DNA from 2 places in the Brachybacterium sp. sponge genome. Region 2 is predicted to be linked to the other one. Evidence: riboswitches for the same ligand, from Rfam matches in the RefSeq annotation. Region 2 holds a riboswitch; the other holds the start of a gene.
The links. A riboswitch is a leader RNA that binds a small molecule or an ion and turns the genes downstream of it on or off. The one in region 2 is predicted to bind FMN.
Positions count from the first base shown of each region.

Region 1: it holds a riboswitch for FMN, as region 2 does, so the genes downstream of both, pnuC (nicotinamide riboside transporter PnuC) here and ribD (bifunctional diaminohydroxyphosphoribosylaminopyrimidine deaminase/5-amino-6-(5-phosphoribosylamino)uracil reductase RibD) in region 2, are expected to answer to the same signal.

Region 1 is NZ_LRMP01000004.1:239,522-246,836, forward strand. Features, by position in the region: gene A4A78_RS15630 (RsmB/NOP family class I SAM-dependent RNA methyltransferase) at 1-634, shown strand, start outside; gene rpe (ribulose-phosphate 3-epimerase) at 631-1,317, shown strand; FMN riboswitch at 1,344-1,462, shown strand; gene pnuC (nicotinamide riboside transporter PnuC) at 1,553-2,260, shown strand; gene A4A78_RS15645 (phosphoribosyl-ATP diphosphatase) at 2,334-2,597, shown strand; gene hisG (ATP phosphoribosyltransferase) at 2,674-3,531, shown strand; gene A4A78_RS15655 (PH domain-containing protein) at 3,539-4,021, shown strand; gene A4A78_RS15660 (DUF3866 family protein) at 4,262-5,446, opposite strand; gene A4A78_RS15665 (WYL domain-containing protein) at 5,514-7,315, shown strand, end outside.
Region 2 is NZ_LRMP01000001.1:647,416-654,730, reverse strand. Features, by position in the region: gene dnaN (DNA polymerase III subunit beta) at 1-605, shown strand, start outside; gene recF (DNA replication/repair protein RecF) at 625-1,884, shown strand; gene A4A78_RS02900 (DciA family protein) at 2,148-2,696, shown strand; FMN riboswitch at 2,774-2,903, shown strand; gene ribD (bifunctional diaminohydroxyphosphoribosylaminopyrimidine deaminase/5-amino-6-(5-phosphoribosylamino)uracil reductase RibD) at 3,018-4,130, shown strand; gene A4A78_RS02890 (riboflavin synthase) at 4,148-4,786, shown strand; gene ribB (3,4-dihydroxy-2-butanone-4-phosphate synthase) at 4,783-6,126, shown strand; gene ribH (6,7-dimethyl-8-ribityllumazine synthase) at 6,123-6,605, shown strand; gene gyrB (DNA topoisomerase (ATP-hydrolyzing) subunit B) at 7,029-7,315, shown strand, end outside.

The sequences.
Region 1 (7,315 bases), on a different contig from region 2:
GCTCGACCTCTGCTCCGGCCCCGGCGGGAAGACCGCCCTGCTCGGCGGGCTCACCATCGACCACGACGCCGACCTCCTCGCCGTCGAGCTGCAGGAGCACCGCACCGAGCTGGTGGACCGCGCGGTGGCGAGCCTGCGCGAGGCCGGCTGCGAGATCACCACCCTCACCGCCGACGGCACCACCATCGGCGCCGAGCGGCCGGGGGAGTTCTCCCGCGTCCTCGCCGACGTCCCCTGCTCCGGGCTCGGTGCGCTGCGCCGCCGGCCCGAGGCCCGCTGGCGCCGCACCCCCGCGGACGTCGGCCAGCTCGGCGCGATCCAGCGCGACCTGCTGGCCTCCGCGCTGGACGCGACCGCGCCCGGCGGCGTCGTCGCCTATGTCACCTGCTCGCCGCACCTGGCCGAGACCCGCCTGATCGTCGCCGACGTCCTCAAGCGCCGCGACGACGTCGAGCGCCTCGACGCCCGCCCCGCCGTCCGGGCCGGCCTGCTGCCCTCCGTGCGGGACGAGGTCGAGCTGGGCGAGGGCCCCGACGTGCAGCTGTGGCCCCACGTCCACGGCACCGACGCCATGTTCATCTGCCTGCTGCGCAGGCTCCCCGCCCCCACCGAGGAAGGAACCCCGAGCTCGTGAGCATCTCGTACTCCACCGACTCCAGCTTCATCCACCCCAGCATCCTCAACGCCGACTTCATGTCCATCGGCGCCGAGCTCGACAAGATCTCCAGCGCCGACAGCGTCCACGTCGACGTCATGGACAACCATTTCGTGCCGAACCTGACCTTCGGGCCGAACATGGTCGAGCAGATCGTCGAGCGCAGCCCCATCCCGATCGACGCGCACCTGATGATCGAGGACGCCGACAACCAGGCCCCCGTCTTCGCGGAGGCAGGCGCCTCCTCGGTGACCTTCCACCTCGAGGCCGCCCGCGCGCCCGTCAAGCTCGCCCGCGACCTTCGCCGCAAGAACGCGCAGGTCGGCGTCGCCCTGCGCCCCGCCACCCCGGTCGAGCCGCTGATCGACATCATCGGCGAGTTCGACATGCTGCTGATCATGACGGTCGAGCCCGGCTTCGGCGGGCAGAGCTTCCTCGAGACGATGCTCCCGAAGATCCGTCGGGCCCGCCGCGCGATCTCCGAGGCGAACCTCGAGGTCTCGATCCAGGTCGACGGCGGCGTCAGCCGCGAGACGATCGAGCGCTGCGCCGAGGCGGGCGCGAACGTCTTCGTCGCGGGCTCCGCGATCTACAAGGCGCAGGACGCCGCCGAGGAGATCTCCGCCCTGCGCGAACTGGCGGGCGCCCACACCGCGCACTGACCTATCCTTGCTCCGTCACATCCTGTGACGTGCTCCGGGGTCGGTGAAAGTCCGAGCCGGCGGTGACAGTCCGCGACCCGCATCCTGCGGTGGAGCCGGTGGAATTCCGGCACCGACAGTACAGCCTGGATGAGAGGCGCACGTCCCGCAGGTCCCGGGACGGCGCACGCCTCCCCGAGCCCCGCAGGCAACCCTTTTCCCCCGGAGCCACTGCATCCGAGGTGAAAGGACCGACATGGATATCCTGCAGTGGCTCTTCGACGCCAAGATCGAATTCGGCGGAGGCCAGTTCCTCCTGCTCCGCGAGGTGCTCGGCAACGTCTTCGGACTGCTCAGCGCGCTCGGCGGCATGCGCCGCAAGGTCTGGGCCTGGCCCATCGGCATCCTGGGCAACGCCCTGCTGCTGACCGTCTTCCTCGGCAGCGTCTTCGGCAACCCGAACTCCGTCGACCTGCTCGGCCAGGCCGGCCGACAGATCATGTTCATCGCCACCAGCGTCTACGGCTGGGTGCGCTGGCGCCAGGCGAAGCACGAGGACGGCACCGCCGTCGAGCCCGTCTGGGCCTCCTGGGGCACCCGCGCCCTGCTGCTCGTCGTGCTCGTCGGCGGCACCGCGGCGCTCACCCCGCTGTTCCGGGCGCTGGGCTCCTACGAGCCGGTCTGGGCCGACGCCTGGATCTTCATGGGCAGCCTGCTGGCGACCTTCGGCATGGCCAAGGGCTGGGTCGAGTTCTGGCTGATCTGGGTCGCGGTCGACCTCGTCGGCGTGCCGCTGCTGTGGAGCGCCGGCTACTACGCGAGCGCGTTCATGTATCTCTTCTACGGCGCGTTCACCCTCACCGGCTTCTTCGTCTGGTGGCAGGTGCGCCGCCGCCGCGACGAGGAGGCCGACCGGGTCACGGTCGAGACCGCGCACCTGGACCCGACGGTCCGCCGCGGCTGAGCCGCGGGCGGGCCGCGTGCCCGGCAGGCGGTCCGCACCGCGGAGCACCTGCCGGGACGCGTACCCTGGTCCCGTGAAGGATTTCGAGGCACTGTTCGCCGAGCTGACCCAGAAGGCACGCACCCGACCCGAGGGATCGGGCACCGTCGCGGAGCTCGATGCCGGCGTCCATCAGATCGGCAAGAAGATCGTCGAGGAGGCCGCCGAGGTGTGGATGGCCTGCGAGCACGAGTCCACCGTCGACGCCGCCATGGAGATGAGCCAGCTGCTTTACCACCTCCAGGTCATGATGATCGCCAAGGACATCTCCCTCGAGGACGTCTACCGACATCTCTGAGCCGGCCCCGCGCCGCTCGCCCCCCGACTTCCCGTCCCACCCGTCTCGAGGCCGCCGCATCGGCCGAGGAGGATCCGTGCTCCGCATCGCCGTGCCCAACAAGGGCGCCCTGTCCGACCCCGCCGCCGACCTGCTCCAGGAGGCCGGCTACCGCCGCCGCGGCAACTCCAAGGAGCTGGTCGTGGTCGACGAGGACAACGGGGTGGAGCTCTTCCATCTGCGTCCCCGGGACATCGCGGTGTACGTCGGCTCCGGCACGGTCGACGTCGGCATCACCGGCCAGGACATGCTGCTGGACTCCCGCACCCCGGCCCAGGAGATCCTCTCGCTGGGCTTCGCCCGCTCCACCTTCCGCTTCGCCGCGCCCGCCGGGACGCACAGCACCGTCGAGGAGCTGCAGGGCTCCCGCATCGCCACCAGCTACGAGAACCTCGTGGAGGACTACCTCGCCGAGCGGGGGATCAGCGCCGAGGTGGTCCACCTCGACGGCGCGGTCGAGTCCTCGATCCGCCTCGGCGTCGCCGACGTGATCGCGGACGTCGTCGAGACCGGCACCACACTGCGCGAGGCAGGTCTGGAGCCCTTCGGCGAGGCGATCATGACCAGCGAGGCCGTGCTGTTCTCCCGCCCCGGCATGGAGCTGGACGACGAGGCGCAGCACGCGCTCGAGGTGCTCGAGCGGCGCATCCGCGGCGTGCTCGTCGCCCGTGAGTACGTGATGCTCGACTACGACATCCCCTCGGCGCTGCTGGAGCGGGCGGTCGAGATCACCCCCGGCCTGCAGTCCCCGACCGTCTCTCCGCTGCACGGCGGGGAGTGGTCGGCCGTGCGTGCCATGGTCGACAGCCGCTCCGCGCACCGCATGATGGACGACCTCTACGAGGCCGGCGCCCGCGCCATCCTGGTCACGGCGATCCAGGCCTGCCGCATCTGAGATCCCGATGAGCAGTGCCGCAGGGACCCCGGGCCGCGACGACGCACGCGCCGTCGAGGTGTTCCGTCCGCGGGCGGTGCGCTGGGCCGCCTACATCACCGCCGTCATCGTGATGGCCGGGATGATCGGCGGCGCGGTCATGATCACGAGCTTCCAGCTCGGCGGACGGCTCGGCCTGCTCATGATCGGCCTGCTCATCGCGCTGTTCTGCCATCTCGAGGCCTCGGTGCGCGTGGTCGCCCGTCCCGACGGGCTCGAGGTCCGCAACCTCATGCGCACCCGTACCTTCGAATGGCCCGAGGTGCTCGGGATCAGCTTCCCGATGGGCGATCCCTGGGCACATCTCGACCTCGCGGACGGGCGCACCCATCCGCTGCACGCGATCCAGCGCTACGACGGGGAGCGGGCGATCTCCGCCGCGCACCGCCTTCTGCACCTGGTCCAGGAGCGCGGCGAGGCCCACGGCGAGGGCGACGCCCAGCGCGGCTGACGCGGATCGCACGGCCGACATGGATCGGTCGGCCGGAAGGGCAGTTGTTCGACCTCAGGTACCGCATTCCTGGTATCTCACGTCGAAGAACCTCGCTGGACGGCCCCGCCGGCCGCGGCGCAGGGCAGCACGGCAAGTTGTTCGACGTCGGGTACCACTTTCCTGGTACCTCACGTCGATCAACTCCGTCGGTCGCCTGTCCCCGGCAACTCCGTCGGGCCCATGCCGGCGCCGAGGCGTCTAGCGCTTGGTGCCGCCCTTGGACTCCTTCGGGCCCTTGGACTCGCCCTTCGCGCCGCCCGAGCCGCCGCCGGCGCCCCGGACCTGCTCGGCCGCGCAGCGCCCGGCGAGAGCCGCGTACTGGAAGGAGGCGTAGTCCTCGGCGACGGTCCGTCCCATCGTGGTCATCCGCACGGGCATCTCCTCGAGCGCATCGCGCAACCCCTTGGCGTCGACCTCGGTGAGGTGGTGCAGCACGCCGCGCTTCTTCGCCGGCTTCAGGATCGTGCTCTTGACCTGTTTCCGCACTGACTCATGAAAAGAGTTGTATCGGGAGTCGGTGCGGGGGAGCACCGGCAGGTGCACCGGTGCGAGCAGCGCCCGCCCGTAGGCGGTGGAGGAGTGGTGGGACAGGCCGCGGTGCCGCGCCCGCTCGTCGGCCTCCGAGACCCGCAGGGTCGCGATCGGCACGCCGCCGAGCACCGAGGCCGCGTGGAGCGACTCCGCCGTCTGGATGCCGGAGAAGCCCCAGCCGGTGCCGGTGCCGAGATTGCCCGGGCCCTGGATCACGATCGCGACGTCCGCGCCGACCACATGCCGGGCGCCCAGCAGCGCCGAGTGGACCGTGACCGCCTCGAGATCGCCGCCGAAGGACTGCCCGGCGCTGATCACGGCGGTGAGCAGGCCGGCCTCGCGCAGCCGGGCCGCGCTCCTCGAGTAGACGGCGGGCAGCGCCGCGGCATCGGTGTGCACGTAGGCGATCCGGGCCGAGCGGCGCCGCGCCCGGATCCCGGCGACGATCGCGGGGAGGGAGGAGTGCAGGTCCGCGACCACCACGGGCATCCCGTCGATGCCGGTGGCCTCCCGGACCGTCTCGTAGTGCTCGCTGTCCGGGTCGTCGAGCGCGTCGACCATTGTCTGCATCGGCGTGTAGCGGGCCTTGACCATGTGGCCTCGCACCTCGGCGGCCTCGGGGAGCACCTCGGTGCGGGCCACCACCATGGCGTCGCCGCCGGTGCCGAGCTCGCGCCGCACGGCGTTGGTGTTCAGCAGCACCTGCTCGCCGGCGCGCGGGCGCCCGGTGAGCTCCTCGTAGGCGATCGCGCTCAGCGTCCCCGCCCCGTCGTCCAGTTCGATCTCGAGCCGGTCCACTCCGGGCCAGGAGCTGGTCACGGCACTCACGGTGCCCCGTTCCCATCGCAGCATGGCCCCAGCCTAGAGGCGCGCGGCGGAAGCTCCGCATCCTGTGATCCCGTCCGGCTAGTCTGGGCGGGTGGCTTCGAAGAACGTGGAGAGACTGCTCAACGTCATCATGACGATCGGCTCGCGACGGCGGATGGACCGCGCGAAGCTCTTCTCCGTCATCCCCGACTACGCCGAGGCGACGTCCGAGCAGGCCGCGGAGCGGATGTTCGAGCGCGACAAGGCCGCGATCCTCGAGCTCGGGCTCCCGCTCGTCGCCGAGCGGGACGTGCTGGACGAGAACACCGTGCACTACCGGATCGACGCCTCGCCCTCCACGGCGGTGCTCGATCTCACGACCGAGGAGTACACGGTGCTGCTCGCCGCGAGCCGCGCCTGGGACGACGCGACGGCCGGGGGAGCGGCCCGGCGCGTGCGCGCGAAGCTGCTCAGCCTCGGCCACGACGCGGACCCCGACCTGCTGCGGCGCACACCGCGCGGCGCCGTCGAGTCCCTGCCCGTGCTCTCCCCGCTGCTGGACGCCGTGGTGACCGGGCGCTCGGTGCGCTTCACCTATCGCGGCACGCACGGCGCCCCCGCGCAGCGCCATGTCGAACCGTGGGTCGTCGGCGTCCACGACGGGCACTGGTACGTCTACGGCCACGACCGCGACCGCGACGCGCCCCGCGTGTTCCGCGCCTCCCGGATCGAGTCCTTCCCGGCCGAGGGCCCCGCCGCGAAGGCGCCCCGCCCCGACGACATCGACCTCGCCGACGTGCTCGATCGGATGCTCGACAGCGACGACCGGGCCTCCGCGCTGCTGCAGGCCGCCCCCTACAAGGCACTCGCCCTGCGCGACCGCGCCGTCGCCCCGCTCGAGGCCGAGCAGCTGCGCCTGCCCGAGCTGCCCCGCCCGGCGACCCGCCGCCTGGTCCTCGCCGACGTGCGCTGGGTCGAGCTGCTCGAGCCCGCCGCCTGGCGCGCCGAGATCGCCGAGGTGCTGGAGGCGGTCGCCGCGCGCCACGAGGACCCCGCCGAGCTCGACGCCCTCGAGGCCGCCGCGCCGCGCCCCGCCCCCCGGATCCGGGTGAGCCCGCAGAGCGGCGACCACCTCTCGCGCCTGATCTCCGCCGCGTCCTTCGTGATGAGCCGCGGCGAGGCGGACCTCGCCGAGCTCGCCGAAGCGCTCGGCGTCAGCGAGAAGCAGCTGGTCGACGACCTGCAGGTGCTCTTCGTCTGCGGCGACATGGGCGCCGGCTGGGAGGACCTCATCGAGGCGGAGTGGGAGCACGGCACCGTGCGGGTGCGCAATGCGGAGCCGCTGCGCCGCGCCCTCAGCCTCAGCGCCGTCGAGATCACGGCGCTGCTGGCCGGGCTCGCCGCCCTCGAGCCCGCCGCGGGCGAGGCGGAGCAGGTCGTCGACTCCGCCCGCGCGAAGCTGCTGGCCGCCATGTCCGGCGAGGCACCGGCCGAGGGTGCCCCCGCCCCGCCCGTCCCGCGCCGCGAGGAGATCGCCGAGGCCCTCTCGGCCGACGAGCGGGCCGCCCGCACCGCCGACCGCGCCGAGACGGTGCTCGCTGCGGTGGGCGCCGCGCTGCGCGCCGAGCAGGGCACCGACGAGGCGACGCTGACCATCCGCTACTCCTCGACGGACCGCTCGGGCACGAGCGTGCGCAGGATCCGTCCCGAGCGGATCGAGTCCGACGGGGCACGCTCCTATCTCGTGGCCGACTGCGAGCTCGCCGGCGGCCGCCGCCGCTTCCGCCTGGACCGGATCGTGGAGATCCTGCCGGAGGGGACCCCGATGAGCAGGCCCGCTCCCGGGGTCGATGCCGACCTCTCCGGCCGCGTCGAGGGCGCGGTGTGGCTGCGACTGGAGCCCGCCGGGCACTG
Region 2 (7,315 bases):
GCCTGGCGCTGCGCGAGCTGACCTGGAACCCCTCGTCGCCCGGCACCGAGCTCACCGCCCTGGTCCGCGGCCGCACCCTCCACGAGGTCGCCCGCTCGCTCGCGACCGGCGGCGGCGTCGAGATCGCGCTGTCCGACGAGGACTCCGCGAACCTGATCGGCTTCGAGGCCGGCGGCCGCCGCACGACCTCCACCCTCGTCGACGGCGACTACCCGCCGGTGCGACGCCTGTTCCCCGAGACCACCGCGATCACCGCCGTCGTCTCCACCGGCGCGCTGATCGACGCGGTCAAGCGCGTCTCCCTGGTCGCCGAGCGGAACACCCCCGTGCGCCTGTCCTTCTCCGAGGGCCAGGTCGCGCTCGAGGCCGGCGCCGGCGACGACGCTCAGGCCAGCGAGGTGCTCGAGGCGCAGCTCGAGGGCGAGGATCTCGTCGTCGGCTTCAACTCGGGCTTCCTGCTCGACGGCCTCGGCGCGCTCGGCAGCGAGTTCGCCCGCCTGACCTTCACCGACTCGATCAAGCCCTCGGTGATGACCGGGCAGGACTCGCTCGAGGGCGAGCCCGACAACTCCTACCGGTACCTCATCATGCCGATGCGGATCTGAGGGAGGGAGAGCTCCCTCCGTGCACCTGACCGCCCTCGAACTCACCGACTTCCGCTCCTACCGGCAGCTGAGCCTGCCCGTCCGTCCCGGCATCACCGTCATGGTGGGCCCGAACGGGCAGGGCAAGACCAACATCGTCGAGGCTCTGTGGTACCTCGCGACGCTCTCGAGCCACCGCGTCCCCCACGACGCGGCGCTCGTGCACCGCGGCGAGTCCACCGCGATCGTCCGCGCGAGCTTCGAACGCGCCGGCCGGCCCCTGCAGATCGACCTCGAGATCACCCCCGGCAAGGCGAACCGCGCCCGGCTCCAGGGGCAGAACGTCTCCCGGCTGCGCGACCTGCTCGGCGAGGTGCGGGCGGTGCTCTTCGCCCCGGAGGACCTGGGACTGGTCAAGGCCGATCCGGAGGGCAGGCGCCGCTTCCTCGACGAGCTCCTGTTCGAGATCGCGCCCCGCTTCGCGTCGATCAAGGCCGACTACGACCGGGTCCTCAAGCAGCGCGGCAACCTGCTCAAGCAGATGCGCTCGATGCGGCGGGGCGGCTCGGGGCGCAGCGTCGGCGGGCTGGACCCGGCCGAGTCCGCGGCCTCCACGCTCGAGGTCTGGGACCAGCAGCTCGCCCGTCACGGCGCCGAGTTGCTGCGTGCCCGGCTCCACCTCGTGAACCGTCTGCGCCCGCACCTGGGGTACTCCTACCTGCGGGTCTCGACCGACGAGGGGGCCGAGCAGGCGCTCGACCTGCCCCCTGACCAGCGCGGCGAGGTGGTCTCCCCGGCGGACGTCCGCTACCGCTCCGACGTGCTCGACGAGCTCGGCGCCGCGCCCGGCGAGCTGCCCGGCACCCGCGAGATCCACGACGCCCTGCTCGCCCTGGTCGCGGCGCGCCACGACGAGGAGATCGACCGCGGCACCAACCTCACCGGCCCGCACCGCGACGACCTCGAGATCCGCCTGCACGACTTCCCCGCGAAGGGCTACGCGAGCCACGGCGAGTCCTGGTCCCTCGCGCTCGCCCTGCGCCTGGCCAGCTACGACCTGCTGCGTCTCGAGGAGGGCGACCTCGGCGACGGCGAGCCGATCCTGATCCTCGACGACGTCTTCAGCGAGCTGGACGTGCACCGCCGCGAGCGGCTCGGCCGGATCGTCACCGACGCTTCGCAGGTGCTGATCACGACCGCGAACGACACCGACATCCCCGCCTCCCTCGACGGCGAGATCCACGTGGTCGACGTGACGCTCGGCGAGGCGGTCCCGCGCAGCGGGGGCGGGCTGCGATGAGCGGCGGTGCTCCGCGCCCGAGGATCGCGAACCCGTATGGGCTCGGCACCTGGAGCGGGGCAGCGGCGGGGTCCGAGGAGCAGGCGGCCTCGCCGACGGCTCCGGCCGCCGCGCCCGCGCGGGGCGGTGCCCGCAGCGGCAACGGTGCCGAGCGGGCCCGCGGCGGAGCGCGGCCGGGCGCCGAGGAGGCTGGTGGGCCCGTCGGGTCCCGCTCCGGGGCACGGACGCCCGTCGGCCCTGGGGATCCCGACCGCGAGGAGCAGGTGCTCTACGATCCGCCGGACCTGCCGGCGCCGGCGGATCCCTTCGAGCTCGCCCGCCGCACCGTCAACCGCTCCCGTGCTGCCGCCCGTGACCGCGGCCTCTTCCCGATCTCCGCGAAGACGCAGGCCAGGGACGTGCGCGACCGATCCGGCCGGGCGCCGGGCTACTCCGGCTCGCGTCCGGATCCGCGGGACCCGCAGGGCATCGAGCTGGTGCTGAAGAAGGTGCTGGGGAACCTCGGCTGGAACGCCGGGATGAGCACCGGACGGGTGCTGGACGAATGGGATCAGATCGTCGGCGAGAGGCTCGCGACGCACTGCCGCCCGGTCTCCTTCGAGGACGGGGTGCTCGTGGTCAGCGCCTCCTCCTCGGCGTGGGCGGCGCAGCTGCGGATGCTCACCCCGCAGCTGATCACCACCATCGAGGAGCACGTCGGCTCCCACGTCGTCTCGGAGCTGAAGGTCACCGGGCCCGCCGCCGCGGAGCGCAGCTGGAAGAAGGGCCGACGGACGGTGACCTGGCGCGGTCCCCGGGATACCTACGGGTAGAGCGCCCGGCGGCGTTCATCCGCCGTCATCCTCCCGGCCGACCCTGCTACGGTGTGCTCTCGACGAGCTGATGATGCTCGCGTGCACTGGGGTCGGTGAAATTCCGAGCCGGCGGTGACAGTCCGCGACCCGAGGGCCCATGGCCCGAGGCTGACCAGGTGGAACTCCTGGACCGACGGTGAGAGTCCGGATGGGAAGCGCACGCGGTCGACGTCGCCTGGCGTACCTGCCGACCCTCCGGGCCCGGCCGGCGCCCCCGGTGACGTCGTCCCCTCTCTTCCCCTCCCTCCGGGACCGCGAGCTGCGGACGGAGGAGAGGCCATGGACCCCGGCACCACGCAGGACGCCCCCCGGAGCGACCGCGCAGGGATCACCCCCGCGGAGACCGTCGCGCTGCGCCGCGCGCTCGAGATCGCCGCGGACCCCGCCGTGCCGCTCGGCCCGAACCCCCGCGTCGGCTGCGTGCTCCTGGCCGCCGACGGGACCGTCCTCGCCGAGGGCCGTCACCGCGGGGCCGGCACCGCCCACGCCGAGGCCGACGCCCTCGCCCGTGCCCGGGAGTTGCCCGGAGCCGCGGCCCTGCGCGGCGCGACGGCGGTGGTCACCCTTGAGCCCTGCGACCACACCGGCCGCACCGGCCCCTGCACCCAGGCGCTCCTCGAGGCCGGGATCGCCCGCGTCGTCGTCGCGAGGCGCGACCCGAACCCGCAGGCCGCGGGCGGCATCGACCGCCTGCGCGCCGCCGGGGTCGAGGTCGTGGACGAGGTCCCCGCCGAGCTCGCCGCGGCCGCCGCGGCCCTGAACCGCGGTTGGGAGCACGGCCTCGGCGCGTCCCGGCCGCTGGTCACCGCGAAGATCGCGCTCACCCTCGACGGGCGCGCCGCCGCGGCCGACGGCACCAGCCGGTGGATCACCGGCGCCGCCGCCCGCGAGGAGGTCCACCGGCTGCGCACCACCTGCGACGCCGTCCTCGTCGGCACCGGCACCGCCCGCAGCGACCGCCCCACGCTCACGGCCCGTCGCCCGGACGGGACCCTCCACCCCCGCCAGCCGCTGCGCGTCGTGGTGGGAACCTCCGACGTCCCGGACCTGCCCGCGATCGACGGCGCCGGGGAGGCGATGCACCTGCCCACCCGCGACCCGTCGGCCGCGCTCGCGACGCTCTTCGACCGCGGGATCCGGCACGTGCTGCTCGAGGGAGGACCCACCCTCGCCGCCGCCTTCCTCCGCGCCGGGCTGGTCGACGAGCTGATCGTGCACGTGGCCCCCACCCTGCTCGGCGCCGGCCGCCCCGGCGTCGCCGAGCTCGGGATCACCACCCTCGCCCAGCGGCTCGACCTCGAGCTCACGGACGTCGCCTCGCTGCCCACGCCGGGCGGCGCGAGGGACCTCCGCCTCACCCTCCGTCCCCGCACCACCCCCACCCCGGCCTGACCAGGAAGGACACCACCATGTTCACCGGAATCATCGAGGAGCTCGGCACCGTCGAGGCGCTCGACCTCGGCGCCGACCCCGCCGCCCTGCGGATCCGCTCCCCGCGCGTGCTCGAGGGCATCGCGCTCGGCGACTCGATCGCCGTCAACGGCTGCTGCCTCACCGTCACCGCCGTCGTCGGCGAGACGTGGAGCGCCGACGTCATCGCCACCACCCTCGCCGCGACCACGCTCGGCACGCTCCGCCCCGGCGACCGCGTGAACCTCGAGCGCTGCGTGCGGGCCGACGGCCGCCTGGACGGGCACATCGTGCAGGGCCACGTGGACGGCGTCGGCGAGATCCTCTCCCGCGACGAGCAGGACGGCACCACCCTGCTGCGCCTGCGCCTGCCGGGCGGCCTCGTCCGCTACGTGGTGCCCAAGGGCTCCCTCGCCGTGGACGGGGTCAGCCTCACCGTCGCCGCGATCGACGGCGACGAGGTCACCATCGGCCTGATCCCCGAGACCCTCGAGCGCACCACGCTGGGCACCCGCGCCGTCGGCGAGGGCGTGGACCTCGAGGTCGACGTGCTCGCGAAGTACGTCGAGAAGCTCACCGCCGGTCTGTTGCCCGCGCGCGCCCCGGAGGCCGTGACCGGGACGGAGCAGGGACGATGACCGGCCTGCGCCTGGATCCCGTGCCCGCCGCGATCGCGGAGATCGCCGCCGGCCGGCCCGTCGTGGTGGTGGACGACGAGGACCGCGAGAACGAGGGCGACCTGATCCTCGCCGCCGCGACCGCCACCCCCGAGCAGGTCGCCTTCGCGGTCCGGCACTCGAGCGGGCTGCTGTGCGCACCGATGAGCGCCGAGCGGGCCGACGCCCTCGATCTGCCGCTGATGGTCGCCGCCAACGCGGACCCCTTCCGCACGGCGTACACGATCACGGTCGATGCGGCGGAGGGGGTCACCACCGGCATCTCCGCCGCGGACCGGGCCCGCACGCTCACCGTCCTCGCCGATCCCGGGTCCGTCCCGAGCGACCTGATCCGGCCCGGGCACGTGCTGCCGCTGCGGGCGAGGGCCGGCGGGGTGCTCGAGCGGCGCGGCCACACCGAGGCCGCCGTGGACCTCACACGGATGGCAGGTCTGCCCGCGATCGGGATGATCGTCGAGCTCGTCCACGACGACGGCACCATGCAGCGCGGGCCTGCGCTGCGCGCCTTCGCCGACGAGCACGGCCTGGCGATGATCTCCATCGAGGACCTCGCCGCGCACCGGCGGGAGATCGGGGAGGCGGTGGCGCCGCTCGCGTCGGCAGTGCCGTCCGCCGCACCGGCCGACCCGTCGTCGGCCGCGTCGGCCGGGCCGGTCCCCGCCCTGCTCGAGTTCACCGAGGCTGTGCCGCTGCCCTCGGCCCACGGCGCCTTCCGCGCCCTCGCGGTGCGGGAGGGCACGGCGGAGCACCTGGTGCTGGTGGCCGGGGACGTCACCGGGGAAGAGCCAGTGCTCACACGGGTCCACTCCGAGTGCGTGACCGGCGACGTGATCGGCTCGCTGCGCTGCGACTGCGGCCCCCAACTGCAGGAGTCTCTCGCCCGGATCTCCGCCGCCGGGCGCGGCGTGCTGGTGCTGCTGCGCGGGCACGAGGGCCGCGGCATCGGCCTGGTCCAGAAGCTGCGGGCCTACGCCCTGCAGGACGCGGGCCGCGACACCGTCGAGGCGAACCTCGACCTCGGACTGCCCGTGGACGAGCGCAGCTTCGCCGCGGTCCCACGGATCCTCGAGCACCTCGGCGTCACCGCGATCGACCTGCTCACCCACAACCCCGAGAAGGCCGACGCCCTGCGCGCCGGCGGCACGCGCGTGCACCGGGTCCTCGACCTCGAGGCCCACCCCACCTCCGAGAACCTCGCGTATCTCACCACCAAGCGGGACCGGCTGGGCCACCACCTGACCGGGCTTCCCGCGCTCGACCTCGCCACCACCCCAATCACGACCCCCGGAGGAACCTCATGAGCGGCCACGGCGCCCCCACCCCGCAGATCACCGCCCGTCCCGATGCCCGCGTCGCGATCGTCGCCGCGTCCTGGCACGAGGAGGTGATGGACGGTCTGGTCGCCGGCGCCCTGCGCGCCTGCGCCGAGGCCGGCATCGACGCACCCACTTTGGTGCGCGTGCCCGGCTCCTTCGAGCTGCCCGTGGTCGCGGACCGCCTCGCCCGCAGCCACGAGGCCGTGATCGCCCTCGGCGTCGTCATCCGCGGCGGCACTCCGCACTTCGACTACGTCTGCTCCGCGGCGACCGACGGGCTGAATCGGGTGTCCCTCGACCACGGCGTCCCCGTCGGCTTCGGGCTCCTGACCTGCGACACCGATGAGCAGGCTCGGGATCGGGCCGGCCTGCCCGGCTCCGTGGAGGACAAGGGGCACGAGGCGGCCGCGGCGGCGCTCGCCACCGCGGAGGTGCTCGCGGGGCTCCCGGACGCCGCCCGCTGAGCCCCGACGCGGGTACGCCCGAGAGCGGACATCCCAGGCGCGTCTGTGCCGCCTCCGGACCCCCTCGGGCGTACCCGCCCCCATCCGAGGCTCCCGGAGCGCGTTGAAGAGGCCGTCACGGAGCGTCTGGGACGCATCCAGCGTCGCGTCGTCCACAGGAACGGGGCGTCGAATAGGCCCAGCACCCGTTCTCCGATAGAATGACGGTGGTTCGGCCGACGTCGACCGGGGTCGAAGCAGCCCGGTCACCTCGATGCCGTCGGCCCGATCGCCGAGGCCTGCGGGTGCCGCTCGCGCGCGTGCGCGAGGAGCTCCTGCGGATCCCGCACGCGTCGGGCCGCAGGGACACCGCCGCACGGTGTCGCCGGACCACCCTCGGTCCGTCCGACCGAGGGACGACCGGACTGCGAGGAGCCACATCAGGTGAGCGACAGCGACCGCCCCATGCCCGACCAGGACCTGCCCGAGGGCACCTCGGACCCGTCACCGGGAGCGGACGGCGCAGCACCGGCCCCCGAGGCGGCGACGGCCCCCGCGGCCCCGGCGCCGACCACCGCGGGCGAGAAGGCGGCCCGTGCGCCCGAGCACTACGAGGCCTCGGACATCACCGTCCTCGAGGGCCTCGAGGCAGTCCGCAAGCGTCCCGGCATGTACATCGGCTCCACCGGTGAGCGCGGCCTGCACCACATGGTCCAGGAGATCGTCGACAA